Regions from separate parts of the Sneathiella sp. genome, predicted to be linked through region 2. Evidence: riboswitches for the same ligand, from Rfam matches in the RefSeq annotation. Region 2 holds a riboswitch; the other holds the start of a gene.
What was found. Region 2 has a riboswitch for glycine ahead of V7723_RS14895 (L-serine ammonia-lyase). Riboswitches for the same ligand answer to the same signal wherever they lie in the genome.
Positions count from the first base shown of each region.

Region 1: it holds a riboswitch for glycine, as region 2 does, so the genes downstream of both, gcvT (glycine cleavage system aminomethyltransferase GcvT) here and V7723_RS14895 (L-serine ammonia-lyase) in region 2, are expected to answer to the same signal.

Region 1 covers NZ_JBALWD010000007.1:4,150-20,522, forward strand. The annotation lists gene thrB (homoserine kinase) at 1-941, opposite strand, end outside; gene ispH (4-hydroxy-3-methylbut-2-enyl diphosphate reductase) at 942-1,889, opposite strand; gene V7723_RS19755 (CDGSH iron-sulfur domain-containing protein) at 2,055-2,294, shown strand; gene V7723_RS05450 (hypothetical protein) at 2,472-2,897, shown strand; glycine riboswitch at 2,996-3,084, shown strand; glycine riboswitch at 3,088-3,193, shown strand; gene gcvT (glycine cleavage system aminomethyltransferase GcvT) at 3,259-4,368, shown strand; gene gcvH (glycine cleavage system protein GcvH) at 4,391-4,765, shown strand; gene gcvPA (aminomethyl-transferring glycine dehydrogenase subunit GcvPA) at 4,765-6,105, shown strand; gene gcvPB (aminomethyl-transferring glycine dehydrogenase subunit GcvPB) at 6,102-7,676, shown strand; gene V7723_RS05475 (F0F1 ATP synthase subunit B family protein) at 7,786-8,271, opposite strand; gene V7723_RS05480 (F0F1 ATP synthase subunit B family protein) at 8,271-8,762, opposite strand; gene V7723_RS05485 (F0F1 ATP synthase subunit C) at 8,815-9,039, opposite strand; gene V7723_RS05490 (F0F1 ATP synthase subunit A) at 9,094-9,831, opposite strand; gene V7723_RS05495 (AtpZ/AtpI family protein) at 9,893-10,210, opposite strand; gene smc (chromosome segregation protein SMC) at 10,370-13,828, opposite strand; gene V7723_RS05505 (DsbA family protein) at 13,850-14,521, opposite strand; gene V7723_RS05510 (DUF721 domain-containing protein) at 14,619-15,113, opposite strand; gene mutY (A/G-specific adenine glycosylase) at 15,174-16,268, shown strand; gene V7723_RS05520 (EF-hand domain-containing protein) at 16,273-16,373, opposite strand, start outside.
Region 2 covers NZ_JBALWD010000028.1:41,485-57,857, reverse strand. The annotation lists gene V7723_RS14900 (hypothetical protein) at 56-415, shown strand; glycine riboswitch at 574-661, shown strand; glycine riboswitch at 665-759, shown strand; gene V7723_RS14895 (L-serine ammonia-lyase) at 814-2,286, shown strand; gene speE (polyamine aminopropyltransferase) at 2,288-3,142, opposite strand; gene speD (adenosylmethionine decarboxylase) at 3,142-3,564, opposite strand; gene V7723_RS14880 (class I SAM-dependent methyltransferase) at 3,745-4,560, opposite strand; gene V7723_RS14875 (MFS transporter) at 4,699-5,976, opposite strand; gene V7723_RS14870 (MFS transporter) at 6,085-7,362, opposite strand; gene V7723_RS14865 (glutathione S-transferase family protein) at 7,430-8,059, shown strand; gene V7723_RS14860 (GNAT family N-acetyltransferase) at 8,062-8,616, opposite strand; gene V7723_RS14855 (cupin domain-containing protein) at 8,695-9,006, shown strand; gene boxB (benzoyl-CoA 2,3-epoxidase subunit BoxB) at 9,018-10,445, opposite strand; gene boxC (2,3-epoxybenzoyl-CoA dihydrolase) at 10,442-12,085, opposite strand; gene V7723_RS14840 (helix-turn-helix transcriptional regulator) at 12,147-13,070, opposite strand; gene V7723_RS14835 (flavodoxin domain-containing protein) at 13,155-13,622, shown strand; gene V7723_RS14830 (benzoate-CoA ligase family protein) at 13,742-15,292, shown strand; gene V7723_RS14825 (MFS transporter) at 15,340-16,373, shown strand, end outside.

The DNA.
Region 1 (16,373 bases), on a different contig from region 2:
GTCTTTACCAGTCTGTGAAACTGAGATTTCTTCAAATATTCAAAAGGATCTTTTGGTTTCACCAACGCGCCATCCACTTGGTTCAGCCAATCATATAAACGTGTCAGGAAAAAACGGATCGAGGCACCGCGGCATAGAAGCGGTAGGTAACTTAGTTCTTCTTTGGAGAACGGGCGGATAGATCGATAGCCATTGAGCAGTTTACGGGCCTTAGTAATATTGAAACTGCCGTCAGTTTCAAAACACCAGGCGTTCAGGCAGATGGCAAGATCGAAAGCGAAAAAATCATTACAGGCGAAGTAGTAGTCAATGACACCGCTGACATTGTCATTGAGAAAGAAGATATTGTCAGGAAACAAATCAGCGTGAATAACGCCGCTCGGAAGATCTGACGGCCAATTTTCTTCAAGATATTGCAGTTCGCATTCTATTTCTAAAAGTAATTGTGGTGTTAGTTCAACCGGATTTTCGGATTGGCAGCCGTCAAATAACGGCCGCCAACTTTCTATCGAAAGCGTATTTTTACGTGAAAGCTTAAAATCACTACCAGCTGTATGCAATTGCGCTAAGGCAGAGCCTAACAGTCCGCAATGTTGTGGGGAGGCTCGCTTGACGGAACGACCATCAAGAAATTCAATGATTGCGGCAGGTCGGTCCGCGGCCTCTTGTAGGAATTCTCCATTTTTCGCCTGGATGGGCTTTGGGGACATAAAACCACTTGAGGCCAAATGTTGCATAAGACCAAGAAAAAACGGTAGATCTTCCTTATGAACCCGCTTTTCATATAAAGTCAGGATATAGAAGCCTTTTTCCGTATGCAGCAGGTAATTCGAGTTTTCCACGCCTTCAGCAATTCCCTTGCAAGACAAAGCTTGACCAATATCATATTGATCGAGCAAACCGTCCAAATCTTCATCGGAAATTTCAGTATAGACCGCCATTTAGTTCTCCAGAACGCGTGGCATTTTAAAAACGACTTGTTCTTTTTGCGTCACTATTTCTTCCACCTGAATGGTGTATCGCTCAGCGAAAGCGGCGACGACTTCTTCAACAAGCGTTTCCGGTGCGGACGCGCCTGCGGTAATTCCAACGGTTTCACAGTCCACCAGTTTGTTCCAAGGAATATCGGTCGCTCTTTGGACAAGAGCAACTGTCGAACAGCCAGATTTTTGGCCGACTTCAACAAGCCGCATGGAATTTGAAGAATTCGGTGCACCGATAACGAGCAAGCCATCACATTTTTGGGCAAGCACTTTTACTGCCGCTTGTCTGTTTGTCGTCGCGTAACAGATATCTTCTTTTTTAGGGCTCTGAATTTCCGGAAATCGGGCTTTCAATATATCGACAATATCTTTGGTTTCATCTACGGAAAGCGTCGTTTGTGTCAGATATGCCAACCCTTTATCTTTTTGCCTTGGCGTGAAAGCCGCAGCTTCTTCAGCGGTTTCTACCAGGGTAATTTTGCCTTCTTTCAATTGGCCCATTGTGCCGATGACTTCTGGATGGCCGCGATGACCAATCAATATTACTTCTAGATTATCTTTTTCATGACGTTCTGCCTCACGGTGGACTTTGCTCACTAACGGGCACGTCGCATCGATATAGAACATTTGGCGGCCTTCAGCCTCTTGCGGGACAGATTTTGCGACACCATGTGCAGAAAAAATGACCGGGACGTCTTTGGGAACATCTGAGAGTTCATCTACAAAAACAGCCCCTTTGTGCTCCAAGCTCTCGACGACGAAACGATTATGAACAATTTCATGCCGTACATAAACAGGCGCGCCGTATTTTTCCAAAGCACGCTCGACAATCTGAATGGCACGATCGACCCCCGCGCAAAAGCCCCTTGGGGCAGCGAGTAGTAAAGTTCGTTTAGCTCGTTCCATAAGGTGCTCTCTGCTTTTACTACTTGGTTCAAAAGGTGTCGGAGCTGATCAAGTAGACAATTACTTAAATACCGTCGCTTGCTAAATACAACGGTACATCTTAGATTTGCCGGAGTATTACAATAGTTTAAGGCAGAATGCCAGTTTGGGACGAGGAATTTTATTATGACCGAGCCGAAGATAGCGCAAAAGGCCCCTTTTAAAGTTGATGTGGAAGAGGGAAAAAAGTACTTTTGGTGCTCATGCGGACTAAGTACCAAGCAACCATTTTGCGATGGATCCCACAGCACGACTGATTTTAAGCCTTTTCCCTTTTCATCTGACACGGCAAAAACCATATATTTTTGCGGCTGTAAAAAGAGTGGATCAAATCCGCTTTGCGATGGTACCCACAACAAAATTTAGTGAAGATCTTTCTTGGTGACATATTTTTTCATGCTCAAAATTTTCCGAAAATGTCGATGGCTAATTATTTCAGTCATGTCTCTTTCTATAATTTCATGCAGCGGGTCGGTTGAGACCAGTGTCTTTGATGTTTTCGGCAAGTCGAAACCTCCTTTACCGTGCCCCCGATTGGAGGTCTTGCCTGGTACAGATAGCATAACGATTTTCCGAGAAGGTGAGGGGCGCGACCTGGTAGATGTTCGTTTTGAAGGCGTTTTAGCGCCGGTGAGCGGTCTTTGTCAGTATGTAGATGATGAAACCGCTGTTGTCGTGGAGCTCATCCTGCGGATAGGCGCAATCAAGGGGCCCGCAGCGGAAAGCCAGATCGAAGAGTTTCCGTTCTTTATCGCAATTGCAGAAAAAACAGGAGAAATCATTGCAAAGGAAATTTTCTACAGTCCTATTGAGATAGCAGAAGGTAAGCGACGGGGCGCGGTCCAGGAAGAAATGGAGCAACGGATTCCGCTTACGGGAATTAAAACGGGCGGTGATTATGTTATTATCCTGGGGTTCCAGCTTACGGAAGAGCAACTGAAGTTGAAGCAGAGGTCGTCAGTCAACTGACTTTCTCCGGAAAGATATAACGCCACCGGTTATTTAAAGGCGAATTTCAAGGTAGTTGACTCTTAGTATTCGATCTCTATTATCCTTGATACATTCAGACGATCCCAGCGGGAGAGACAGTGCATAAACTGTCGCCGAAGGAGCAACCACCCCGGAAACTCTCAGGCAACCGGACCGCAGGGGGATGAAACTCTGGAAAGCAAATCGCGGTTGCGGTTTCACCGAAGGGGTAAGCGTAGGACGGCACTACAAATGTTAGTCGTCTTTCGTCAAATCTCTCAGGTTATAGGACAGAGGGGGCTGCTGCCAGCATAGGAAATGCCGGTGCGTAGCAACCCTTGACCTGAACTGAGATTGAATTATGAGTGATACTTCGGCGACTGAAAAAACAATCCTTTACGATTTACATGTGGAACTCGGCGCCAAAATGGTCCCGTTTGCTGGTTATGATATGCCGGTCCAATATCCTGACGGTATATTGAAAGAACATCTTGCGACTCGAGAATCTGCGGGCCTGTTTGATGTCTCTCATATGGGGCAAGTGGTCATTACGGGCGAAAATCCAGCTGCCGCACTCGAAGCCTTGATTCCTGGAGATATTCAGGCATTAGGGGCCGGCGATATGCGCTATAGCTTCTTGACGAATGAAGAAGGCGGCATACTTGATGACCTCATCGTCACTCGGCGAGAGCATGATCTTTTCGTTGTGGTAAATGCGGCCTGTAAAGAGCAAGACATCAAGTTGTTAACAGACGGTCTCGCCGGGAAAGCCACCGTGACGGAACTGAAAGATCGAGCGCTCATTGCTCTTCAAGGACCCAAAGCCGCAGAAATATTATCCAGTATGGCGCCAGAAGTCGCCTCTATGTCCTTTATGAGCTATCAAGAAATTAACATTGACGGTGTTCCATGTTTCGTGACGCGCTCGGGATACACGGGGGAGGACGGTTATGAAATTTCCATTCCCAATGAGCAGGCTGTTCAATTGACACGTAAATTGCTGGACCATGATGGTGTATCTGCAGTGGGACTCGGAGCCCGGGATTCGTTGCGGCTCGAGGCCGGCCTTTGTCTATACGGACATGATTTGACCGAAAGCACGACGCCTATTTCCGCAGGACTGATCTGGGCTATTAGCAAACGTCGGCGGCTGGAAGGTGGCTTTCCGGGTGCGGCTGTCATGCAAGCGGAAATCGCCAACAAACCGGAAATGAAACGTGTTGGCCTCGTTCCCGAAGGTCGAGCTCCGGCACGAGAGCATACTGAAATAGCTGACTTGGACGGCAATATTATTGGCGAAGTAACATCGGGTGGATTTTCTCCGTCGTTGCAGATGCCGATAGCTATGGGGTATGTCCCGCTTGGTTTTGCCGCCATTGGTACAGAAATTAACCTGATTGTCCGCGGCAAAGCACGACTTGCAAAAGTCGTCAAAATGCCATTTATCGAACAACGATATTACAGAGATTAACTAGCACTGGAGTAATGGAATTATGGCACTTAAATATACTGAAGATCACGAATGGATTTTACTAGAGGGCAAAGTGGCGACGATTGGCGTCAGCGACTATGCACAGGAGCAGTTGGGCGATGTCGTCTTTGTTGAAGTCCCGGAAGTCGGGAGTGATTTAAGCAAGGGAGACGAATTAGCTGTCGTTGAAAGTGTGAAAGCTGCGTCGGAAGTATACTCACCCGTGAGCGGTACTGTTGTCGCCGTCAATAGCGAATTGGAGGATGCGCCAACACTTGTCAACGAGGATCCAAATGGCGGCGGATGGTTCGCAAAAATCGAGGTTTCTGATCCGACGGAAATTGACGGACTGATGGATGAAAACGCCTATAAAACATATATTGAAGGACTCGATTGATGAGGTATATGCCGCATACCGCTGAAGAACGGGTAAAAATGCTGGGAGAAATTGGCGTTGGTTCTGTAGATGATCTCTTCGTTGATATACCTGCGGAAGCGCGTTTAAATGGACTGCTGGATTTACCATTACATGCCAGTGAAATGGATGTTGAGAAAAACTTCCGTACGCTTGCAGGTAAGAATCTATCGCCTTATTCAGCCCCGTGCTTTTTGGGTGCTGGCGCTTATCAACATCACGTCCCGTCCGTCGCGGATCACGTTATCCAGCGGTCTGAGTTTTTAACGGCTTATACACCTTATCAGCCGGAAATTAGTCAAGGAACGCTTCAGGCCTTGTTCGAATTCCAAACGCAGGTGGCTCTCATCACCGGAATGGAAGTGGCGAACGCGTCAATGTATGATGGTGCGACGTCTTGTGCTGAATCAGTCTTAATGGCCTGCCGCGTAACGCGGCGTAAAAAAGCGATTTTGTCAGGCAATTTGCACCCTCATTATCGTGATGTAACTCGAACAACCTTGCAGTTTACAGAATTTGAAGCGATGGAACTTTCGCCTGTTTTAGAAGGCCCCGAAGACTTCGAGGCTCATATTGGAAAAGACATTGCTTGTGTTGTCGTGCAGAACCCGGACTTTTTTGGCCGGGTGCAAGATTTAACGGCCCTAGCTGAGAAATGCCACGCCGCGGGCGCTCTGCTTGTCGTCGTCGTCAATGAAGTTGTCTCCTTGGGTGCTATGATGTCTCCTGGTGAAATGGGGGCTGATATTGTTGCAGGCGAGGGACAGTCAATCGGTGTTCCTCTGTCTTTTGGCGGACCTTATGTTGGTTTGCTGGCAACGCGTCAGAAATATGTCCGTCAAATGCCCGGCAGGTTATGCGGGGAAACTGTCGATCAGGATGGAAAGCGTGGATTTGTTCTGACGCTGTCCACTCGGGAGCAACATATCAGACGAGAAAAGGCGACAAGCAATATATGTACGAATGCAGGTTTGTGCTCCTTGGCATTTACTGTCCATATGAGCTTGCTGGGCGAAACCGGTTTTGCAAAACTGGCGGAGATTAATCATGGTGAAGCAGTGGCAGCCGCAGAATTGCTTGATGCGTTGGAGGGTGTGGAAGTTATTAATGATACCTTTTTCAACGAGTTTACACTCCGGTTGTCTGCCAATGCGAGCGATGTTGTCGAGAAACTGGCGGACAAAGGCATTTTGGGAGGCGTGCCGGTCGCAAGGCTTCTTCCCAATGCCGATGTCGATAATTTACTATTGGTCGCTGTCACGGAAACCTGCGCTGCCAGTGACATAGAAAAACTCATCTCTGCGTTGAAGGAGATTCTCTGATGCTGAACAATCAAGGCAGACCGACACGTCCGAATACTACTGAGCAGGATAATTCGGCAACGGATACTTTTACTGGTAACAAGGCATTAGATCTGGAAACACCACTAATCTTCGAACAAGGTGTTCCAGGGCGACTTGGCGTTGATATGGCTGAGCCAAAACAGGTGAAAAGCAGATTGGGAAATACTGCTCGAAACAAACCGATCGGACTTCCTGATTTATCGGAACCACAAGTACTTCGTCATTTCGTGAGGTTGAGTCGGCAGAATTACTCTATCGATTCTGGTTTCTATCCGCTTGGATCTTGTACAATGAAACATAACCCACGGATTAATGAAAAAGTGGCCCGGTTAGCCGGATTGGGTGATCTTCACCCGATGCAGCCGGTAAGTACTGTCCAAGGCGCGCTCGAACTGATTGATGATCTGGCCCATTGGCTGAAGACCATCACGGGAATGCCTGCCGTGGCCATGTCCCCGGCAGCGGGTGCCCATGGTGAGCTGTGTGGTGTTATGGCCATTCGGGCTGCCCACGAAGCGAAAGGAGAGGCCCGCAAGCGGATACTCGTTCCTGAATCGGCGCATGGTACGAACCCAGCGACCGCGGCGCTCTGCGGGTATAAAGTTGAGTCTGTGCCGGCGCGAGAAGATGGCCGGATGGACATGGAGGCGTTCGCCGAGAAGTTAGGACCGGACGTTGCTGGTGTTATGCTGACCAATCCAAATACTTGTGGGCTTTTCGAAACTGATGTGAAAAAGATCGCGGATATGGTGCATGAAGTCGGTGCCTACTTCTATTGTGATGGCGCGAACCTGAATGCCATTTTGGGGCGTGTACGTCCTGGTGATCTTGGCGTAGATGCAATGCATATAAACCTTCATAAAACCTTCTCAACGCCTCATGGCGGAGGCGGTCCGGGCTCCGGGCCGGTTGTTTTGTCAGAAGCTTTGGCGGCTTTTGCTCCAATACCGTTTGTGACACATGGAGAGAATGGATTTGATTTTGTTGAACATGTTGAAGGAGAAGCCTCAAAGAGTTTTGGCCGGATGAAAACATACCATGGGCAAATGGGAATGTTTATTCGGGCCTTGGCTTATATGCAAAGCCATGGTGCAGATGGATTGCGCCAGATAGCCGAAGATGCTGTCCTCAATGCCAACTATATTCGTGTTGGTTTGAATGACATGCTGCATTCTCCGTTTGATGGTATCTGTATGCATGAAGCTTTGTTCGACGACAGCAGTTTAAAAGATACTGGCGTGACAACTCTCGATTTGGCAAAAGCGATGATCGACGAAGGGTATCATCCGATGACGATGTATTTCCCATTGGTTGTTCATGGCGCAATGTTGATTGAACCGACGGAAAGTGAATCTCGTGAGACTCTTGACCAGTTTATCGGGGCGATGCGTCATTTACTGAACAAGGCCCATAATGGAGAGGACGCGTATTTTGCGCAGGCGCCTCTTTTCGCACCCCGTCGTCGGCTCGATGAAACGGGTGCCGCACGTAACCCCATCCTACGTTGGATTCCAGAAGAAGATTCTCAAACTCTTTCTGCAGCCTCCTAACCTCCCTGGAAATGCTGCAAACTTAAGCCCCGCTAGTTTTAGCGGGGCTTTTTTACGCATAAAAAAAGCCTCGCAAGAGCGAGGCCGTTAATATTCGAATTCGTTTCGATTAATTTAGCTGCGATCCCAAATCTTTTATGGACTGGTCAACTAACGCATCGGATTTTTGATCCTTGAGACCATCTTGCATAAGCTTGGATGCAGCCGCGATGGCAACATCAACGGCTATGCTCTGGACCTCAGATACAGCTTTTTCTTCAGCTTGACGAATTTTAGATTCAGCTAATTCCTGACGGCGTTTCAGAGAAACTTCGAGCTCAGCGATGCTTTCTTTCTTGAGAATTTCCGCATCTTCTTTCGCCCGTGCGACGATTTCATCCGCCGTAGTAAGGGCCTCACGCTGCCGGCGTTGGAAATCGGCGAACAAAGCCTGGGCGTCTTCACGGAGTTTCCGTGCTTCGTCAAGGTCCGCTTTGATTTTGACAGCTCTCTCATCTAATTGCTTGGTCACCATAGCAGGGACCTTGAGGTATGTGATAAGAGCAATGAAACCAAGGAAGGCAATGGCCACCCAAAAGGCGGGATCTTGGAACATTATGCGGTTCCCTTCATGCTAGACGCGACGGCGGCATTTGCATCTGCATCAGATACATCGATCGAGACGAGTTTTGAAACAGCAATTTTTGCAGTCTCGGAAGCAATATCCCGAACATGGCTAAGTGCGGCGTCTTTTGCGGCATTGATACCGGCTTCTGCCTCTTTCGCCTTGACGGCAAGTTTTGCATCAAGTTCGGCTTTGCTGGCATCCTGTTCTTTGGCCATGGTGGCTTTCAGTTCAGCAACGATGCCGTGTGCTTTGCTTCGTGCATCGGCAAGAGCGGCTTCGTATTCCGCTTTTGCACTATCTGCATCGTCGCTTAGCTTTCTCGCTTCCTCCAAGTCAGTGGCAATGCGATTTTGACGGTTTTCCAATACATCAGAAATGCGTGGAATAGCCACTCTTGCCATCAAGAAATACAAGACGACGAAAGTAATCGCGAGCCAAATAAGCTGGGGCGGAAAATCTGCTATTGTAAGTTGCGGCATAACCGGTCCTCAAATCCAGGGGTTCAGATATCGATCGACGAAAAAGTGTCGATTAACCGAACAGGATCAAGAAGGCGATAACCAACGCAAACAGTGCAACAGCTTCTGTCAATGCGAAGCCGAGCAAAACGTTACCAAATACTTTTGGTGCAGCAGCTGGATTGCGCAATGAGCCGGAGACATATGAGCCAAAGATATTACCAATTCCAACACCCACACCTGCGAGGGCGATAGTAGCAAGGCCGGCACCGATCATTTTTGCGGCTTCTAATTCCATGATATTCTTCCTTCTAAAACAAGAACAACTTTAACGTTGAAAATAAACAATTACTCAGTGATGCAAATGAAGCGCATCATTAAGATACAGACATGACAAGATGGCAAACACATACGCCTGCAAGAAGGCGACAAGGAATTCCAGGCCTGTCAGAACCACTATAAACCCGAGCGGCAACCACCCGAGGTAGATACCCAGTCCAACTACAAATCCGCCAAACACTTTCAGAAGCGTATGACCGGCAAGCATATTTGCAAAAAGCCGGACAGAAAGACTGATGGGGCGAACAAAATAGGAGATTACTTCAATCGGGACCAAGATAATCAGCAATACAAACGGGACGCCGCTGGGAACAAAGAATGTCAGAAATTTGAACCCATGTTTCAATATTCCAATGATTGTAACGCCGACAAACACCACAGCAGCAAGGGCAAATGTCACAATGATCTGACTGGTAACCGTAAAGGTGTACGGGATCATACCCAGCAGATTACAGAACAGCACGAACATGAAGAGCGTGAAAATAAAGGGGAAGTATTTCCGCCCTTCAGAACCCACATTGTCTTTGATCATGTTGGCAATAAATTCATAGCTGAGCTCTGCCATCGATTGCATTCTGGTGGGTACCATTGACCGACCGCGCATGCTTAAAGTCAGAAACAACGTAATCGCCGCGATGGCAACAACCATGAAAAGTGAGGCGTTCGTGAAAGAAACGTCGAGGCCGCCGATTTCCATCGGAACCAACCGTTTAATCTCGAACTGGGCGAGGGGGCTATGATCTGCCGACACTTTGCTGTTCCCGCTTTTACTGTTTCAAAACTATCAAGATCTTACCAAAACCGGCAGTATCCTATTCATCAAAGTTACCGGCGTTCATTTGCTTCGCTACTTTTATCGTGTTGTATAACCCAACACCAGCACCAAGTATCAAAAACGCCAACAACAACCAAGGCTTTGTGTCCAACCATTTGTCGAGCAACCAGCCAAACCAGCCACATAACGCCATCGCCGCAACAATTTCTACTGACAATCGCCACGCCCGGCCATGCGCACTGGATCGCTCAACTTCTAAATCCGCATTTTCCCAAGAAGATTCTTCTTGTTGTTTTTGCGCTTTCGCAAGCCGAGCCTTAAATTCTTCTTTTGAAGGAGGTGTCGCTTTGGTCAATTCCGTCTCCTTTTGGATAGGTCTTTACCCACGATCTCCCCCTACAGAAAGCGCGGGAAACATACGGTCTGACCTAACCAGTGTCAAGACCTTACAGGCCGCTTTTTCAACATTGTATTTATTGTTTGTTTATGGGCCACAGAATAGGCAAGTATTAAGCTAAGCAGCACTCTCTGTTATCTCTTTCGCTTTCTCTAAATCTACGGAAAGAAGTTGAGAAATGCCCCGTTCTGCCATGGTTACACCAAAAAGCCGATCCATGCGGGCCATGGTTATGGGGTGATGGGTAACCACAAGGAAGCGGGTATCGGAATTCTTGGCAATGCCCTCCAGCAAATGGCAGAGGCGCTCGACATTAACGTCATCGAGCGGGGCGTCCACCTCATCGAGCACACAAATGGGTGCAGGATTCGTCAAAAACACCGCGAAAAGCAATGCAACCGCTGTCAACGCTTGCTCACCGCCGGATAGCAAAGACATTAATTGGAGCTTCTTGCCGGGCGGGCTTGCCATGATTTCCAGTCCGGCAGCCAGGGGGTCGTCGGATTCAGTCAATGTCAAATGAGCTTCGCCGCCACCGAACACTTGCTTGAAAAGATGCCGGAAATGCTCATCAACTTTTGTAAAAGCTTCCAAGAGCCGTTGCCGTCCTTCTTTATTGAGGCTGGCAATGCCTTGACGCAGTCTGGCAATAGCAGCTTCCAGATCTTCTCGTTCCTTGATCAGTGTCGTCAGCTGCTCCTCTACTTCATCTGCCTCGATTTCCGCCCGCAAATTGACGGGGCCCATGCCATCGCGCTCCTTTTTCAACCGTTCAAGCTTGCGTTCACTGATCTCAACGGGCGGGATTTCCTCATTGTGTTGGATATCTCCGGCTTCGCGAATTCCGTCGGGTGCGCAGTCAAGCTTCTCGCGGATCTGTTCTGACAGTCCAGCGAGGATTTGCGCAGAATGTTCCATATCAGACTGATGGCGGACACGTTCTTCACGGCAAGCTGCGAGCGCTTCCTGGCATTTGCGTAGGGCTATGTCGCAATCGGCCAATATTGACTCAGCTTCCGCCAGCCTGTCGGAGGTGCTGGTACGAGCCCCTTCGGCTCGTGCGACCTCATCCATCAGATTATTTCGTGTCGCCGCAATCTCGTCGGGTTTGTCTTGAATTTCCTGGAGTTCCTGATGGGTATCCTTAAATCGCATTTCGAGCTGGACAAAATGAGCGGCCATATTGTTATTGCGATCTATCCATCCGGCGATTTCGCGATCGATTGTATTTAGGCGGTCTCTCCGTGCCGCCGCTTCCCGTTGCTTTTGATCTGATTCGCTTCTTTGGGTCGCCAATTCTTCTCGGGCGTTTAGCAGGGTGGCGCGAATCTCATCGACAGTGGCGCGGCTGTCTTGAGTGTCTGGCAATTTTTGCAGAAGGCTCTTGTGCTCCGTGAGTGCCTTTTTAACACTGTCAGTTTCAAGACGAAGGTCATTTTCACTTTCGCCCAAGGAAGCCAGACGAGATTGCTTCGCTGCTGCGACGCGGATTTCCTCAGCGTGAAGTGCTCGCATCTTGGACAAGCTTTGTTCTTGCTCTCTTTGTTGCGCCCGTAGCTGTTTTTCCGCTGTTGTCGCCGCTGAAAGATTGGTCGCAGCCGCCTCGAGTTTAACGAGGGTTTCTGCCACTGCTTTTTGCTTGAGAGAAAGTTCAGCCTGAATTTCTTCAAGCCGATTGCGCTGCTCCAGCCGTGCAGCCGCGGCAGTCTTGGCGCCAGCTCGCCGGATAAAGCCATCCCAGCGCCACAGATCTCCGTCCTTGGAAACCAGTCGTTGACCGGCTTTAAGCGAAGACTGAAGTTTCTGCGCCTGTTCTGCTGTTACCAGGCCGATTTGCGATAACCGGGGACCCAGAGCTGATGGACCAGTTACATATTTATCTAATGTCTTGACCTCGGCAGCAAAAGTCTGCTCAGGCGTAATGGCATTCTCACTCCAGAAGGCGGACGCCGCATCATCCAGAGGTGCTTCCAATTCGTCGCCTAAAGCTGCCCCAAGCGCATTCTCATACCCTTTGCTAACGGACATGCCTTCAATTATGCCGGGCCACTCACCGTTCTCGGTATTTGCCAGCAAATTTTTAAGCGCTTGTTCTTCCGCTTCCAGCCGAGTGGCTTCATTCTCTGCTTGTTTATGGAAATCCCGTTGCTGCCGCTCCGATTGATCGGCAATTTGCCGCCCGGCTTCGGCCTCATCAAATTCCTTGGTCAGTTGCTCCAGCGCTGCGATACCTTCATTCAAGGCATGATTTGATTGCGGTCCGTCGCCAATTGCACTCAATGCGGTTTCCAGAACAAGTTTTTCTTTTTCGAATTCCGCGAGGCGCATCGTTAGGCGGTCGAGTTGTGCTGCTGCCGCATTACTTTGCTGGGTTAGGCTATTTCTCTCTGCGGTTTCGATCGCTGCGGCTTCTGTCTTTTTATCAAATTCTGACTGGAGTTTTTGAACATTACCTTGAAGCCTATTTACTTCCTCCTGCAACTTCTCAATAGAGGGCGTATCATTCTCGCTTTCGATAGTGAGGACCGCTTTTTCTTCTTCCAGATTGGTGACGGCTTCTGCAGCATCTTTTTCCAGGTTTTTTTCCCGGATCATATCGCTGGAAATTTGCGTCTTGCGATCTTCCAGTTGCTTCCTGGTTTGTTTCGCCCGCTCTTCTTCTGCATCAAGGTTCTCTCGTGCAAGGGTCAACCGGTGAACCGCTGCCGCTGCCGCACTTTCCGCATCGCGGAGTGGTTTCAAGGCTTCATTTGCCTTCAGTGTTGCGGTTTCAGCAATGGCAGACTGACGCGTCAATTCATTGACGGCTGCAAGGGCTTCATTAAATTTTGATTTGGCGTCTGCTGCTCTCTCGGTTGCTTGGCTATATTTCCGATAGAGAAGCATGGCTTCAGCTTTACGAATATGGCCGGAGATATTCCGATACCGGTTTGCTTGCCGCGCTTGCCTCTTGAGGCTATTGAGCTGGCCTTCCAGCTGCTCCGCTACATCATCCACCCGTTCCAGGTTTGTTTCGGCCGACCGTAATCTGAGTTCTGCCTCGTGGCGGCGTGAATGAAGACCTGAGATTCCGGCAGCTTCCTCGAGAAGATGCCGACGATCTTTTGGTTTCGCATTGATAAGGGCGCCAACGCGCCCCTGACTGACGATGGCTGTGGAATGTGCGCCAGTCGCCAAATCTGCAAACAGGAGTTGGACATCGCGCGCCCGCGCAATTTTCCCGTTGATCCGGTAATCCGACCCGCTTTCGCGCCGAATACGCCGCGTTATGTCAAGCTCCGCAGAATCGTTATAGCTTGCGGGGGCCTTGCGTTCGTTATTGTCGAGGCCGAGTGTGACTTCGGCAGCGTTGCGGGCTGGACGAGAGGTCGTCCCGGCGAAGATGACGTCGTCCATCGCGCCGCCCCGCATATTCCGGGCTGACGTTTCCCCCATAACCCATGTCAGGGCCTCAACAAGGTTGGATTTTCCGCAGCCATTCGGGCCGACAATTCCGGTGAGACCGTCCTTGATTAGGAGCTCTGTAGGTTCCACAAATGATTTAAAACCAGACAGTCGTAATTGTGTAAACTTCACAGCTGCTCCATAATCATTACATCACATTTTAGATTTTAGAAATTCATCCAGCGCGGTGAAGGATCGATCATCCTCGTATATTTCGCCTTCGATGAATAACGTTGGTGTCGAATTAACGCCGTAATCAGTTGAGCCGACCAAGCGTTGCGTCAGAATTGATTCGCCTAATTTCTCGTCGGCGAGACAGGCTTCGAATTTCTTTTGGCTAATGCCAGATTGCTTGCCTATTTTAATGAGTGCTTCGGTAATATTTTCCGCGCGGGTCCATTCAGCCTGTCGCTTAAACAGAATATCTGTAATTGCAAAAAACTTCTCTGGCCCTCCACATTCGGCCATTACAGCTGCCTGGAAGGCATAGCGGTCAAAAGGGAAATGGCGAAAAGCAAGGGCTGCTTTGCCTGTGTCAAAATAGTTTTCCTTCAACCCCGGAAAGGCGGTTTCATGAAAATGTGCACAATGGGGGCAGGTCATGGACGCGTATTCGATTATGACAATGGGGGCATTACGATCGCCCAAAACATGATCAGTTTCCAACAGGGCAGGCTCGGCCGCTTGAGCGGTAGAGGCTGAGAAGAGGCCAGTCGTTGCCGCCGCTACGATGGGGAGGGCGCTGCCAGCAGCTACAAAATGTCGACGTGTCAGGTTCAATTTACGGTCATCCATACTATATGTGGTGCTATTATATCTTCTCATTGGTAATTCCTCAAACGATTCATTTGCTGTTTTTGCTAGATAATGATTATTTTTGTATTTTGTAGGCGCTTAGGGCCAGATTCCAACCTTTTACGTCTTAAGACTGGTCACGGTTGCGTGAACCAAGCATGCTGACGGCCAAGGCCTCCAGCCGTTCTTTTAGCTCAGAATCCGCGACATTGCTGGTAGTATCCGTAATCCATTGCTGTTGCTTTTCCGTTAATGGGATTGGTGGCAACTTCTTCGGAACAATTGTTCTGAGAATGGGGGCCTGGATTAATTTCAGCTTCAAAACGGCTCGATAACCGAAGAAACTATTTATTCTTTCAAGAATCAACGGTTCAAAATGCGTAAATTCCGGAGCCCAGCCAGAAGCAACCCGAACCCGCAATGTTGCATCCTTATTCGTTTTGCCTGAATAATTGAGCTTTTCCGGACTGGAGTGGTTTGCGAGACTAGGGCCGACAATGGTTGCCCAATTTGACAGGATGTCGGCTTGCGCGAAGCCACGTTTTACAAGAGCCGCCCGGGCGGACTTTCCAACGAAGCTTCCGATCGCACGTGGACCTGCGGTTTTTCGTACCTTTCGCAATCTAGCTCTCTTCCCTCTATTGATTGTCCGTCAAATCTCGGCCATATACCTAAACTTACTATGATCAATCAAAAGCAACCACAACTTAGTTTTTCAGACCAGGTGCTTTCTTGGTACGATATACATGCCCGGACACTGCCCTGGCGGAGCACCCCGGGCGTTCGCGCCGAGCCGTATCACGTATGGCTGAGCGAAATAATGTTACAGCAAACAACCGTTGCCACAGTCGGCCCGTATTTCGAAAAATTTCTGGATGCCTGGCCGACAGTAGGGCATATGGCGGCCGCCCCGCTCGATGGTATTCTGACTGCCTGGGCCGGACTGGGTTATTATGCGCGTGCGCGCAACCTGCATAAATGCGCAATTGCAGTACAGGAGAATTTCGCCGGCATTTTTCCGCGCTCAAGAGCAGAGTTGCTTGGCCTTCCAGGCATCGGGCCCTATACGGCGGCGGCTATATCTTCCATTGCCTTTGATATACCGGAGGCGGTCGTTGACGGAAATATCGAGCGCATATTGGCGCGTGTCTATCGCATTGAGGAGCCGTTACCCGGCGCAAAGAAAGTCTTAACCCAAAAGGCTGATAAATTAACTCCGGCCCGGCGTGCAGGGGATTATGCGCAAGCGCTGATGGATATCGGGGCCATGATTTGTACGCCGCGCCGTCCGAAATGCGACGTCTGTCCCATATCCAGTTTTTGTGCTTCTTATGGCAAATTGGACATTGAGCAATTTCCAGTCAAGGCGCCGAAAAAAGTAAAGCCGACACGGCGGGCATTTATTCTCTGGTTTGAATCGGAAGACGGCAATGTCTTGCTCAGACGGCGCGGTGAAAAAGGCCTTTTGGGCGGTATGATGGAATTTCCGTCAACCCACTGGCAAACGGAAGAAGTGACGGCGGACGCCGCTTTGGCCCGGTTCTCTGACTACGTGTCTCCAAAATCATCTTTCTTTGAGAAAGATTTGGTTCGGCACACTTTTACGCATTTCCATCTTCATCTCAGGCCCTTGCGGCTGCCCGTATCAAAAGAGATGTTTGCAACCATGCCAGACACAATTTGGGTAAAACCGGAAGAGTTTTCGAACTATGCGTTACCCACATTGATGATCAAGGTGGCGAATTCCGTGCAACAGGACCAGAAAACTTTATTATAAACGCCTAAAGGCCGGGGCTCTGAAATTCGTCTTTAGACACCTGACCATCGCCGTCTTCGTCAAGCGTATTAAAGCGGCTCATGCCCATTTGATCTGATTCATCCA
Region 2 (16,373 bases):
GCATGAAGGCTGCATTATACATATCAGCAAATCAATCTATGCTCAGGAGAGTCAAGTGCTGCAGACAGAAGTAAAATATATCGAAAACGAAACTGCCCCGGACCGATTCGAAAAAAGAGACGCTTTTCGCGTTTCCAATCCAACCCTCAGCGTTGAAATTAAGGGCAAAAAATATTCGACCGAGAACTGGTCTTTAAGTGGCCTACTTCTAAATGGCATTCCACCTGGTTACGAAACAGAAATGCCGATTGAGGGAATCTTTGGACCTGTCGGGTCGGTTGAGATGTGCCGGTTTAATGGCCATATTGTGCGCCTTAACAACAATATGATGACAACGGCTATCGAACTTGATGAAAAAAGCGCTGATGTTGCGGCACTACTACCGTTATGGGTGCTTAAATACGGTAGCCGTTGACGTACAAATGGCGAGCGTAAAGTATATACCGTCGCCTGCAGTGTCGCGCAACCGCAGGACAAGGGTAATCTGATCATCCGTATAAAGGAAACTTGACAGATGCCAATCCAATCTGTCTATGGTTTGTTTCGATAAAGAAACTGTTATATTTTACCTTTATCTACCCAATGGGAGAGACTGGCCGTGCCAGCGCCGAAGGAGCAACCGCCCCGGAAACTCTCAGGCAAAAAGTACCGTTGGGTGGGAAGGCTCTGGAGAGTATGTGTAGGTGAAAATCTTGCACGTCACCGAAGAGGTAAACCAGACTTACGATCTGGTGTAATCTTTCAGGTACCCGGACAGAGGGGGCATCGTTTAACGAGCTGGTCGTTTTGACCGGACGGAGAAGGGGTGCCAAAATGAATAGTTTACCTAAAAGCGGTCTTGGAAACGTAACACCAGTAGTGCCTTCTAAACCGGCAAAAACCTCGGATCCGACATCACAGCTAAATGTCAATATCAGTGTGACCGACCTTTATACTATCGGGATCGGCCCTTCCAGCTCACATACTGTCGGGCCAATGAGGGCCGCGAAGCGGTTTGTTGAGCAACTTACTTTACAAGCCCACATGAATACAACCAATCGGGTTCTGGTTCAACTCTATGGCTCCCTCGCCCTTACCGGGCACGGTCACGCGACAGATCACGCTATTTTACTCGGACTCAGCGGCGCTCGCCCCTCCGGAATAGATCCTGAAGACGTCTTACCGCTCATTGCTGAAATTCGGGAATACAACAAGATCCTATTGGATGGCCATCATGAAATCCCGTTTTATGAAGAAGACAACCTCCTATTCCTAAAAGAAGAGGTTCTCCCCGAGCATGCCAACGGTATGCGGTTTTCTGCATTTTCAGCCGAAGGCGAATTGCTCTTGCAAAAAGAATATTTTTCAGTGGGTGGCGGATATGTGGTTTCCCATGATGAGGGAGATCGGGCGGAAACACGCGGCCATAATATTCAACTCCCCCACCCTTTTACCTCGGCTGCGGAATTACTCGCGATCGGTCAGGAAACAGGATTAACGATCGCCGAAATTATGCTCGCCAATGAGACCTGTTGGCGAAAGGAAAAAGAAACCTTTGAATTTCTGGACCAGGTTACTGAGGCCATGATCAATTGCATCCGGCGGGGATGTGAAACGGAAGGTATCCTGCCGGGTGGCCTAAAAGTAAAACGTCGCGCCCACCAGCTATTTAGGGATTTGATGGAAAACCCAGAGCGGGCATCTCGCGACCCTTTAACTGTTCTTGACTGGGTTAATTTATATGCCTTAGCTGTTAATGAGGAAAATGCTGCGGGAGGTCGTGTCGTCACTGCGCCCACAAATGGTGCGGCTGGCGTCATCCCGGCAGTCCTCAAATATTATCAACGCTTTTGCCCCGGCGCTACGGAAAAAGGCAGCCGGGATTTTCTCCTGACAGCTTCGGCCATTGGTGCAATTTACAAAAAGCGTGCCTCCATTTCCGCTGCGGAAATGGGATGCCAGGGTGAAGTTGGTGTAGCCTGTTCCATGGCCGCTGGTGCTCTAACCGCAGTCCTCGGTGGCTCTAATGAGCAGGTTGAAAATGCCGCAGAGATCGGCATGGAACATAATTTAGGACTGACATGTGATCCGATTGGTGGATTGGTTCAAATTCCATGTATCGAACGGAACACAATGGGGGCAATGAAAGCCATCAATGCAGCGCGGCTTGCTTTATCTGGTGACGGTACACACGTGGTTTCGTTAGATGAGGTTATTGAGACCATGCGTCAAACCGGTATCGATATGCTCAGTAAATATAAAGAAACTTCGCAGGGCGGGCTGGCTGTAAACGTCGTCGAATGCTGATCTAGGCAATGTCCTTCGTGAGCATCCTTTGAATATGCAGGGGCAAAGAAAAAGCCGCTTGATGCACTTCAGGTGTGTAGTAGTCCGTTTCTATCCCGGCCTCCACATAACGATTGGTTAAACCCAACAGTGCCGATTTACGAAGCGCTATATCATCTGTAGCCCAACCGAAAGCCATTGCGCCACCAACATAGCTTGGAATAGCTGTCAGATAAAAACTCACATCCGAAAACAGCGAATTCAGACGATCGTAACTTGACCGAAGCTCGGGCTCCTGAACGAAGGGTACGCCGTTCTGTGTTACGATGATGCCTCCCTCGGACAAACACGACTTACAATCTGAATAAAATTCTTCAGTATACAAGACCTCTCCTGGGCCATGCGGATCTGTACTATCAACGACAATCACATCCCATTTTTTATCTGTGTTCTTTACGAACTGGCAGCCGTCCGCAATGACGACATTCAATCGCGGATCTTGGAAAGCGCCTCCTGAAATACTCGGCATAAACTTCTGACTGAGTTCTATCACAGTTCGATCAATATCGACCAAGGTGACGTCTATGCCATCATGTTTCATAAACTGCCGCGCCGCGCCGCCATCACCCCCGCCAATAATTAATGCTTTCCTGACGTTACCATGGGCAAAAACTGGCACATGAACGAACATTTCGTGATAAATAAATTCGTCTTTTTCCGTCGTTTGAATAGCCCCGTCTAACGACATGACTCGACCAAACTGACTATTTTCGAAAATCATCAAGTCTTGTAATTCTGTCTTTTCGCGATAGAGAACATTTTCCACATCCAACGCCAAATTGACGCCTGAGTGTAGTCCCTCGTCAAACAGCTCCATCAATTTACTATCCCCCGCTTCAATTCATTAAGCTGCAGTGTCTGCGGCTCGAACGCTTCTTTTAAAACCGGAATTGCTTTATGAGGATCTGTCTCCCCGCACATAAAAATATCCAAAGCCATAAATCCACGTTCAGGCCAGCTATGGAAACTTATATGGCTTTCTGCGAGTACCAGAACACCCGACAACCCATCGGGTTCGAAAGCATGCATATGGAAATGTAGGATAGTTGCGCCGGCGATCTCGGCGCACTGTCGCAATGTTGATTCAATGAGATCCGAATCATTGAGGCCTTTAGCGCCCCATAAATCGACAATAAGATGCGTACCTGCGAAAACCAGTCCGTCTTTGTGAACAAAGTAGTCAAGACGTTCATCCGCCTGCTCGCTTTTTATATCAATTTTCTCGAGAGTATCTCTCATCAAACTTCGCCCAATTTCTTACGATAAACCACCCATAACCTCAGGTGCCGCGTTATGCGGGAGATGCCAAATTCATGCAAGAAAAAAGTACGCTTTAGAGATCAGTATCATGTGCCGCAATATGAGTAAAAAGCTCCGGGATATTTTCTCCCAGAGCCCATTATCTTGAAATTGAAATGACTATTTTTTGGTAATGACGACTTCCGCATATTCCGCCGGAACGATCATTGTACCATCTGTCGCGACATTAAAGGTTTCAACGAGACCTGTTATGTCCCTTGTAAGAGCTTCCTGGCTCGCGGCATCCAGCGCACTGAAAGCCTTGTGAACCGGGCCATATAGATTGCGAAAAACATCCAAAAAATGATCAGTTGATCGGTACCGAAAATTAAACAGGCGAGAAGTAATTTCTATCGTTGTTGCACTTTCACCAAACATTTCAGCCAAACGATCTTTAGTTCCCCAAAGGGCTGGTGATTGAACTCCAGCTGGCGGCGGCACATGTTTTCCGATCGTTTTGAAAAGATGGCCAATGAAACTTTCGGGTGTCCAATTGGCCATGCCGATTTTTCCACCCGAACGGCATACCCGTGCCATTTCCGAGGAGGACTGCATCTGATTTGGTGTAAACATTACGCCAAAGGTTGACATGACCGCGTCAAAACTTCCGGTTTCAAAAGGAAGTTCTTCAGCATCAGCCTGCTGGAAAGCCACTTCAAGCCGATCTGCGTCCGCCCTCTCCTTCCCGCGCGCTAGAAGAGACTCAACATAGTCCGTCGAAGTTACTTCGCACCATCGTCGGGCGGCCGCTAGAGTAGCGTTTCCATTTCCGGCAGCAACATCCAAGACAGTTTGGCCGGAATGCAGATCCATTGCCTCACAAAGCTGCTCTCCAACGATATTAAGTGTGGTTCCCACCGTGGCATAATCGCCAGAGCCCCAAGTTGCCTGCTGTTTAGTTTTAATTGCCGTGTAGTCTGGTTGTGTCGCGATCATGATACATTCTCCATCTAAAGTTATTCCGTAACTAGACGTAAATTTAGGGGAGCTATGTTGCAGCTTGTTGTCTGAATACAGGAAAACAAATTTCATTTGTTTCAGATACGTATGATGTTTGTATCAATCTACCATGAACTAATCTCGAAGCTTTTTTCCCGCCGTTTCCGATATGGAGAATATCGCTACCAGGCTGAGAACCGCCAAGCCCATTAGATAATATACCGGTGAAAAATCGTCATTGGTTCGATTAACCAAATACAGCGCAACGATTGGCGCCGTACCGCCAAATATCGACAAGGTTACATTATAGGCGACCGATAAAGCGCTAATTCTAACTTTACGAGAAAGAATTTCTGGCATAACCGCGGCGTTAACAGAAAACACCATCGAGAATAGAACGGCAAAGCCGAATTGCCCGAAAAATACATAGACAATGTTATGGTGATCCATCAACCAAAATAGGGGCCAAGAAAGAAACAAAATACCAAACGTTCCAACAAGCAGCACAGGTTTTCGGCCGACTTTATCACTGAGAATAGCGAATCCCAACAAAAATACCGCGACAAATACCAGACAAACGGTATTTATTGTCATCGCTGCTATGTTGGAAAGATGCACTTTATTTGTAAGAAACGTAATCGCATAAACAAACATAAGATAAAATCCTACATTCACTGTAACAGCTAGTCCGGCGATACGGAGCATATCCAACCAGTGATCGCGTAAGGCAACTAGTAAAGGAATTCCGTCTACAACGGTTCTTTCTTTAACGCTTTCTGGTTCATCTATGCGCGATCGAAAATAGAACGCCATTATGCCAATGACGCCGCCACCTATAAAAGGAATACGCCATGCCCATCCATTTAGCGTCGCTTCATCTATAAAGTTAGTAAAAATAGCGGCAACAGCTGAGCCCAAGAGAAAACCGAAAAAACTGCCGCTGAAAATCCAACTTGCATAAAATCCTCGTTTTTCCGGGGGCGAAAGTTCGGCAACAAATGCTGCCGATCCTGTATACTCACCCCCAACAGACAATCCCTGAAAAATACGTAAACACACAAGAGCAACGGCGGCATAGATCCCAATTTGTTCAGTTGTCGGCAGCAGGCCGACACCCACTGTCGCACCTCCCATTACAACAACAGAAAGTATCAAAACCGGCTTTCGCCCCATTTTGTCACCAATGTGCCCAAAAATTATCGCGCCTAAAGGCCGAGAAACATATCCCGCGGCGAACGTGCCAAATGTTGCCATTAGGGATATAAAAGCGTCGTCAGATGGGAAAAACAAATTACTGAGGACGGGCGCCAAATAGGCATAGACGGCGAAGTCATACCATTCCATAACGTTGCCGACAGCTCCGGAAAAGGCTGTTCGCCTCACATACTTAGTATTATATGACGCGGCCGTCATTCGTCACTCCCATATAAAAATCGTTCTAAATTTAAGTATCATAAAAAGTGAAAAGCTGGCTGCAAAAATCGCGTGACAAAGGATAATATACACAACATGAAAATCCACTTAATCTCGCAATTTTCTACCACCTGTTTCCGGTATCGAAAATATTGTCACCAAACTAACGATCGAGAGGCCCATCAAATAATATACCGGCGAGAACTCGCTTCCAGTCCAAGTCACCAGAAACAAAGCAATTAAGGGCGCAGTTCCGCCGAAGAAGGTTAAAGTCAAATTGTAGGCCACCGACAAGGTACTAACTCGGATTTTATGCGGAAGTATCTCCGCCATAACTGCCGGATTAATCGAAAAAACCATCGAAAATATTACGGCAAAACCAAAAAGCCCAAAAAAGACGAAGTACAAATTGTTGTGGTTTAAAAGCCAAAAGAGCGGCCAAGATAGTAACAGTATACTGATGGTTCCAAAAAGTAATATCGGTTTGCGGCCGATTTTGTCACTCAGTATTGAAAAACAAAGAGGGCAAAAGGCGATTGCAAGAAGACATAGTGTATTTATTCCCATCACTGAGGTCGCAGAAAGATGCAGGTTATTAGTCAAATACGTGATTGCGTAGACAAACATCAGGTAGAAACCAGCATTGACCGTCAAAGCCAGCCCTCCTACTCGGAGCATATCCAACCAGTGCTCTTGAAATGCGACGAGCAACGGACTTCCTTTGTCAGCGACGGCCTCTTTATTTTGATGGGTTTCGTCGATGCCAGATCGAAAGTAATAGGCAACAATCGCTATAACTCCTCCGCCCAGAAAGGGAATTCTCCATCCCCAGTCTGCTAAATCTTCTGGACCCAATATATAAGCCGTAAAGACAGCAGATGCAGATCCAATAAGAAATCCAATTCCGCTACCGCTAACAATCCAGCTACCAAAAAACCCGCGCTTTTCAGGGGGCGAAAGTTCAATGATAAATGCCGTTGAACCTGGAAATTCACCGCCTACAGAAAACCCCTGAAATATACGAAGAACAATAAGGGCAACAACAGCCATTGGGCCAAGTTGATCAAAGGTCGGTAACAAACCGACACAAAATGTTGCGCCTCCCATCATTGCGACGGACAGTATTAATACCGGTTTACGCCCCATACTATCTCCGATATGGCCATAGACAAAGGCACCGAACGGTCGTGATATAAAACCGAAAGCGAAAATTGCGTAAGTGGCTGTTAGCGAACCAACTGAGTCTTTAGACGGAAAGAAAAGGCTGCTGATAACTGGGGCTAGATAAACAAAAATCGCGAAATCATACCACTCCATGACGCTTCCAATGGCACCTGAAAGGGCTGTTCGTCGCGCGGATTTGACATTAAAAGTCTGATGTTTCATATTAAATCCTAGAGCCAAGACTTATTGGAAATGACAACTTCCGACAAAAACTTGGTGAAGGATTACCGTGCTGAAATTATACAACTATCATAGAAGCGCATATGGTCGGATCGCCGTTATTATAGTGACGGAAAAGGCGCTTGAATGTGAACATGAAGAGGTCAATCCTTTTGCAGATGACCTCTCCCCTCAATATTTGAAATTGCACCCTTTTAAGCGTGTTCCTGTTCTACAACACGATAATCTGGTTCTATACGAAACACGGGCTATCACCGAATATTTGGAAGACCGTTTTCCGAATCCAACATTGTTGCCGGGCGATGCAATCGGGCGAGCCAGAATGCGACAAATAGTGGCAGTGATTGACAACTATGGGTATAAGCCGCTTGTTTGGCAGGTTTATGTTGAAAGTTCAGAAAAGCCCGTTTCCGGAGAAACGACAAATACGGAAATATTGCAACAAGGGCTACAAAATTCGGCCCGCTTTCTTGCTGCAATTGAAAATATTTCGGGTGATGACGCGTTTTTAGTTGGAGATACTTATTCTTTGGCCGATGCACATCTTGTCCCGATGATGGATTGTTTTACGGTCACGAAAGAAGGACGCGCTATGCTATCTGATTACCCCAAACTGTCGCGATGGTGGGGCAGTATCAAGAAACGTGAAAGCACGGTGAAATCAAGGCCTAATTTCTAAGATTAGTATTCACTAGTTTTCGACTGCGTAAATTCGGTTTTTGAAATGCTGTAGGCAAAATCTTGCTCAAATCCGGAGGGAAAATCCAATCCCAACGGCAATCCGCTTGAGCGCCGCATGCCCAAGCTCTCCATAAGTTTCCAGGATCTTGAATTTTCTTTATCGACCGTTGCCCATATTTGCAGCATATCAAGTTCCAAAAAGCCATAATATAGCACCCGCTGCACAGCTTCAGCCATAAACCCATGCCCTTGCCGGGCAAGATCCATCGCATAACCGATATCGGCAAATCGTTCCTTTTCGTCAAAGATGCCAAGTCTGATAGTCCCAAAAATCCTGTCGTCCGCTTTTAGGGCAACTGCAAAAGTCCGCCTTGTTTTCGACTTTTGCTCTTGGTCAGCCATTCGCTCGGCGAAAAAAATGCGAAGGGTTTCTTCTGTTTGTTCCTCAATAGGGAGGTATTGGTAAAATACAGGATCGGTGGCATAAGCGGTAATGACTGGAAAATCAGCTTCACGAAACGGGCGCAATCGAAGCCTTTCAGTTTCGATAATCATGGCAAATATCCTTTGGCAAATCACACATTTTCGAATACGTCATATCAAACAAGAAAACGATAAAAAAGGAAAGCAGATATGCGCGTAATAAAGCCAACGGATTTTATCGGTGACAAAGCCTGGGACGCAATGGATATCGAGAAAATAAAGAATGCCTCTGTCCGGCTACATTGGACGGATGAGCCATATATTTGGCATATTAATGATGGTCCCGAAGTATTTGTGGTGCTTCAAGGCACAGTCAATATGCATGTTCGTGAAGCATCGAAGGAAAAGATATTTTCCTTACAAGCCGGTGAAATATTCCATGCTGAGGCGGGCGACGAACACAAGGCTTTTCCCATTGGTACCGCCCGTATACTAGTAATAGAAACGGACGGTAGTATCTGAATTGCGGCGCATTACTTCAAATTCACATACTCGTAATCAATAGGCATATTGTTGATGCCGCGATCCGGAGCCGCAATCCAGCCCGCCATTTTTCCGGGTTCGGTTACTTGCTGCATTAGGCTCTGGACATATGTCCGGTCATCATCTGACGGCAAAAACTCGTCATGCCGTCTATGGTATTCTTCTTCTGACAGGTAATCCCCTTTTGGGGTTACACTTTGGCCCGCCCAGGCACCTATGTTACGGCGAAAGCGGTTGGAGGGTAGTGCAATTTCGAAATCAAATCCTGCTTTCTTGATTAATCGGTTCCAGCGTGTAACGCCGACCTGACAATCTTTGATATAAGCATTTCTCACCTGGTCATTAACCGCGCTTCGTACCGCAATTTCTTCCAAGCGAACGCCGCCTTTATCGTCTGGAACCTCAAGCTCCAAACTGGTGTCTTTCGCGATATGGTCCTCATATTGTTTCTCATCTGGCCGGCCTTTAATGCCGTTCGCAAAGCTTATAGCCGCGTTAGATGAAATCTCCGCTCCAAATAAATCCATACAGGAGGAAAACCAGAAATTCACATATCTTTGTAGTAAAGGTAAATCGATGACGCCAGCTTTGCGCAAAGTGGCCGGATCATCTGTCTTGAGCTCTGTCATTTTATTGATAGTGCGTTTGACGATACGACTAATCCCCGTTTCGCCGACATACATATGATGTGCTTCTTCCGTCAGCATGAAACGGCAGGTACGCGCCAAAGGATCAAAAGAGGATTCTGCCAAACATTTCAACTGATACTTTCCGTCTCTATCGGTAAAATACGTGAACATGAAAAATGATAACCAGTCGCTAATTGGTTCGTTAAAGGTCCCTAGTATCCTAGGATTATCTTCACTTCCGGAATGGCGCATCAGCAAATCTTCGGCTTCTTCCCGACCATCCCTGCCAAAATAAGCATGCAGCAGATAGACCATTGCCCAAAGATGTCGCCCCTCTTCTACATTCACTTGAAATAAATTGCGTAAATCAAATAAGGAAGGGCACGTAAGCCCCAGCAAGCGTTGTTGTTCGACAGACGCCGGCTCCGTATCTCCTTGTGTTACAATTAGGCGACGCAAGATGGAGCGATATTCCCCTGGGACTTGTTGCCAGACCGGTTTTCCGAAATCATCACCAAATCCGATGGTCCGATCATTTACTTGATCCGCAAGAAATATACCCCAGCGGTAGTCCGGCATTTTGACCGCCCCGAAAGTTGCCCAGCCCTTCGCATCTACGGATGTCGCAGTTCTTAAGTAAACATCTTTCGTCTGGAAACCTTCCGGTCCCAGCTCCTGCCACCAATCCAGGAATCGCGGTTGCCAATGCTCTAAGGCTCGCTGCAAACGGCGATCATTTCCTAAATCGACATTATTGGGGATTCTTTCCTGATAATTGATTGCCATTATACTCTCCTTCGGTCAAATTCTGCTTTCGTGCCACTACCAAACAATTTCAAGGCACCTTTTTCCCCGACAGCATTTGGTCGATTGAATATCCAGTTTTGCCACGCTGAAAGGCGGCCAAAGATTTTAGTCGCCGCGTTCTCTGGCCCACCAAATCTGAGATTGGCCTCCATCCCTGTCAATGCGTCCGGAGACAGGCTTGCCCGTTCTTCCACCAAAAGCCTGATTTCTTCTTCCCAATCGATATCGTCAGGAATGAATGTCACAAGTCCTTTTTCTTCCGCATCCGCTGCGCCAATATCCACCCCAACTTGCTGCTTAAGAATGCTGAGTATGTTCTCATCCTCATAAAAGCGGTTTCCAAGGCGCGTCCGATCATTGACCATTTCCAGGCCACCAAAGTTCATTTCACTGAGAGCAATATTCGTCGGCTCACCTTCTTCTTGAGTAATATCCAGCATATAAATACGATCGGCCGAAAGGGCTAATTCGTACAGACATCCAGCAAAACATGAGTTTTCCTCCACCAAAGCAAATAGACTGCGCGAGGAGACATCAAGACGGGCAAATGTTCGTCGCATCATGCCGATGACCTCCCTGACGAACCAGTCCGACTGATGCTTAGATAATATGGCATCCGTCGCCAGTACTTTTTTATGATCACCTTTCGTCTTGAGCAGGATCGTGCCTATTTCTTCATTATTTGTTCGAAGAAGGAGAATGGCGTCATCAAGTTCACGAGCCATTAATAAGGGCCACCAATTTGCAGCAGCAGAATGAATATCCTCGATGTTATCGGCGATGTCGTCCGTCGGCGCTTCAACGGTTATTGTTGCTGTACGTCCTTGTTTATCTACTTCGGCTTTCACATGTGAATAATGATATCCAGCATCATCAACTATACGATCGAGGGGAGTTAATAAAATTCCGTTAGCCTTTTCAGGGCGAGAACTGTCTGCACCAAGTTCTTCAGCCCTTGCATTTACTTTTACATCGAACGAATTTTTGGGAACGACCTCATCGACAAATTTCCATTCCTTGGCACGTCGCCCCCTCACACCATCCGGATTGGTACAAAATACATCTGCCAGATCCCGCCGAACTTTTCTTTTTTCCGTAATTCGTGTCAAGCCACCCGTGCCAGGCAAGACGCCCAACAAGGGTACTTCCGGCAAACTGACGGCACTCGAGCGGTCATCGATCAGAAAAATTTCATCGCAGGCCAGGGCCAGCTCATATCCGCCGCCGGCTGTTGTTCCATTGCATGCCGCCAAAAATTTTATTCCGGATTTTTCACTGCTATCTTCCATGCTATTTCGGGTTTCGTTGGTGAATTTACAAAAATTCACCTTCCAGCCATGGGACGAGGTTCCAAGCATGTAGATATTCGCACCAGCACAGAACATTTTGTCCATTCCACTGGTTACAATTACAGTACGGACTGTTGGGTGTTCGAAGCGAATCCGCTGTAAAGCATCATGGAGTTCAATGTCCACCCCGAGATCATAAGAATTTAGTTTCAGCTGGTACCCAGGCATAAGACCCGCGTCTTCATCTACTTCCAAGATCAACCGAGCAATAGGACCGTCAACTTTCAGTGTCCAGTGACGATAATGGTCCGGATGTGCGTCGAATGTGATCATGATCAAGGTTCCCGTTTTTCGGAATTATATTTCCATTACATAAAGTGCACTTTAGTGCATGTCAAGCTGATTGGGCAGAAACAGATGTAAGCAGCCGCTCTGCTATCTGGTGTAAATCCTGCGCTGTTTCGTTGACAGTGCGTCCCGCGGTATTACAAACATCATCGGCACGCCCGTATAGCGGCTCCCGCGCAGACAAAATTTGCCTTAAGTCAGCCATAGCTTCCTCGCTACCAGCCATTGGCCGCAAATCCCCTTGTTCGACAACGCGGGACATATGTTCATCTGGAGTTGCCTGCAACCAAATCACGTGTGTGTGCTGTAAAAGCAGTGAAAAGGTTTTCTCATCAGCGACAATACTGCCACCGGTGGAAATAACGATATTGTCATGACTATCGATGATGTCCTGCAGACAGCGACGTTCGAACCGCCGGAATGAGGGCTGGCCTGCCAGTGAGAAAATTTCCGCAAGTGTCGCCCCGAACTCATTTTCAATGCGCTTGTTTAATTCTACAAATTCGAATCCTAATTTTTCTGATAAAAGGGGACCAAGCGTTGATTTGCCAGCGCCCCTTAATCCAATCAGGGATATTCGTTTCGCTTTTGCCCTGCCGGCCTTACGACCCATTGCTTCCTTCAGAATCAAATTAGCCTGGGCCAATTCTTGGTCCGTCATTTGTCGGGCCAACTGATAAAGCGATTGCATTTGCGGACTCAATTGCTCTCCTACAGAAACAAGATCTAACATCTTCATATCCATCGCATCAGCTATTTGACGAAGCACGAGCACCGAAATATTTCCCTCTCCGGTTTCGAGTTTCGCCAAATAACGCTCTGACACGCCGGAGTCATTCGCAAGTATTTTACGTGTCATCCCGCGGCGCGCGCGCGCCGCTCGAACGCGTGCGCCAAGTTCTGTTAAATAGTCGACTGCTGAGGCGTCTTCCCGTCGCGATAGATCTGCCGCATGATTAGTGGCCGCCATATATTCGCACTCTCTTCATAAAATACTGGACAAGATGCATTATATTTCCTATTTCCTGACTTGAGTAGTTTTATTTGGAGAAAAATGGCATTGGTCGACAGCATTAAAATTCTTGTCAGCACTATGACCGGCACAGCTGAGCTTGTCGCCGACGAAATCGCTGACGCCCTCAATGCAAAAGGGAAAGATACTGAAATATTGCTGATGGATGATCTTGCTGCGGATGTTTTTGAGACCGGAGCCGCATACGTAATTTGCACATCGACCTACGGACAAGGAGATGTACCGGATAATGGCCAGGCATTTATGGATGATCTTGAAGCGTCTGAAATAGATTTGGGGAACATTAAGTATGGAGTATTCGCTCTTGGCGACATCACTTACGATCAAACCTTTTGCAATGCCGGCGTCCTTTTTGACGAAGCACTTGGGAAATTTGGGGCCAAGCGGATCGGTGACATCATGAAACATGACGCATCATCCGGTGAATTGCCGGAAGACCAGGCCGGTGAATGGGCGGAGGAATGGCTAGAAAAACTCCATAGAATGTAAGAGTTCGTTTCTTTTGCTTGCTGACAAAACATAAGTAACGATAGAGTTCAAAGCGGGCGCGCGGTTTAAGCCAAAAGGGAATTAATAACCCAAGGCTTATGAACTATTGGGAGAACAAAATGCCAAATATCGACGATAGATCGACGCTGCACTTTAACGCGGCAGTTGACTTGATCGATCATAATATTGAGGCTGGGCGCGGCAGTAAGACAGCTGTCATCGATTCCCGCGGCTCCCATACCTATCAAGATTTAAGTAATAATGTTAATCGCTTCGCCAATACTTTAAAAGACATGGGCGTGGAACAGGAACAACGCATCGTCCTTTGCCTCAATGACACGTTTGATCTTCCGGTAGCATTTTTAGGAGCCATTAAGGCGGGTGTTATTCCCGTCCCTATCAATACCCGCCTCACGGAAAAAGATTACAAGTATATTTTGAATGACAGCCGTGCGACCGCTCTCATCGTTTCTGACGATTTATTCCCACTCTTCGAAAATCATGTAGATGACCACCGCGCCTTGAAAACAATTGTTATTTCCGGCAAAAAAATCGGAACGGAGAATAATTTTTCAACGTTGCTGGAAGTCGAAAATACAGAGTTTTCGGCGGCAAAGACTCGCCACGATGATATGTGCTTTTGGCTTTATACCTCCGGCACAACAGGTATGCCCAAAGGCACTGTTCATTTGCACGGAAACCTGAGGGCAACCGCCGATCTATATGGCGAACAGACGCTGGGTATTCGTGAAGATGATATCATGTTTTCAGCGGCTAAACTGTTCTTCGCTTATGGTTTAGGAAACGGCCTAACATTTCCTTTTTCCGTCGGGGCAACAGTAATTCTTTTGGAAGGTCCACCAACACCCGAAGCCATTTGCCACATACTCCGCAATCAATCCCCAACAATCTTCTATGGTGTCCCCACGCTTTTCGGCATGTTGCTGGCGAGTGATGTTCTGCCAAAATCTGGTGAGCATCATCTCAGGGTTTGCACATCAGCCGGAGAAGCTCTACCAGCGGATTTGTTATCGCGATGGCAACGTCATGTCGGCGTCGACATTCTGGACGGGATCGGCAGCACAGAAATGTTGCATATTTTTATCTCAAATAGACCCGGAGATGTTCGGCCTGGCGCGACGGGAAAGGCCGTCGAAGGCTATGACATACGATTGACCGGCGACGACGGGCTCGCGGTCGCTAAAGGTGAAATGGGTGCTCTGGAAATTTCTGGCCCATCCAGCGGCCTGATGTATTGGAACCAACGATCAAAAAGCCTCGATACCTTTCAAGGGCCTTGGACACGTGCAGGCGATAAATACCGACAAGATGATGAAGGTTACTATATTTACTGCGGTCGAACCGATGACATGTTGAAAGTCGGCGGTATCTATGTTTCGCCATTTGAAGTTGAAGGAGCCCTGATCGAACATGACGCTGTTTTGGAAGTGGCCGTCATCGGTAAAGCGGATGCGGACGACCTGATAAAGCCAAAAGCCGTAATAGTCTTGAAAAATTCCAGCATCGATCAGGACCACATGCGCAAGGACCTTCAAGAATATGCGAAATCCAAATTGGCGGCGTACAAATATCCCAGATGGATAGATTTCGTTGACGAGCTTCCGAAAACGGCAACGGGGAAGATCCAACGGTATAAGTTGCGTGACTAATATTTTGAATAGTCCATTATTCTTTCACAACCGATTGTTCTAGGAAATTGGCTGAAATATCTCCTCAAAAAAAATGGCAAGCCGTTAGCCTGTTAGCGTTTTGTCAGGTTCTTGCCTTATCCCTTTGGTTTTCAGCAACCGCTCTTATACCTGTCTTGAAAACCGAATTTGGGTTGGGCGGTTTTCACGCCTCTCTCTTTTCCAGCAGTGTAGCAATTGGTTTCGTGATTGGCACACTTCTCAGTGCTTTGTTTAGTCTCGCAGATCGCATGCCGCCGAAAACCTTTTTTGCGATATCGACTGTAATTGCGGCACTAGCAAATGTTTCGATAGTTCTGTTAGATCCGCTATCGCCTGAAGTGATCCTCCTAAGGCTGCTAACTGGTGTCTGTATGGCTGGCGTTTATCCCATTGGTATGAAGATGGTTTCGACCTGGGCGAAGAATGATACCGGCCTGCTCGTCGGCTTGCTGGTTGGAGCTTTAACACTAGGGAGTGCTTTTCCACATATTCTAAATTTGCTAGGCACTTCGGGTTTCGACTGGCGAGCTCCGCTAATTGCCGGAAGCGGGCTGGCACTCATCTCCGCATTTTTAATCCGGTTTGTATCCCTTGGTCATGATATTCCGAAGGCACCACCCCTCGATTTGTCATTGGCCTTATATGCCTGGAAATACAAACCATTGCGATTAGCAAATTTTGGATATTTTGGCCACATGTGGGAGCTATACGCGATGTGGGCTTGGATAGGCGTTTTTCTATACGAAAGCTTTCAGTTGACCAATATGACTGATGCCCGGTTTGGTGCAAATCTCGCAACATTTGCAACGATCGCCGTTGGAGGGTTAGGAAGTCTGGCTGCCGGCATCGCCGCAGACCGCCTAGGCCGAACAACTATCACAATATTGGCAATGGCTATCAGTGGCTCTTGCGCGCTGATTGTTGGACTGTTTTTTGGTGGAAGCCCTATTCTTCTCGTTATTATTTGCTTGATTTGGGGCATGTCCGTCGTCGCGGACTCCGCTCAATTCTCAACCTGCATTATTGAACTGAGCCCTAAAAACATGATGGGGACAATGCT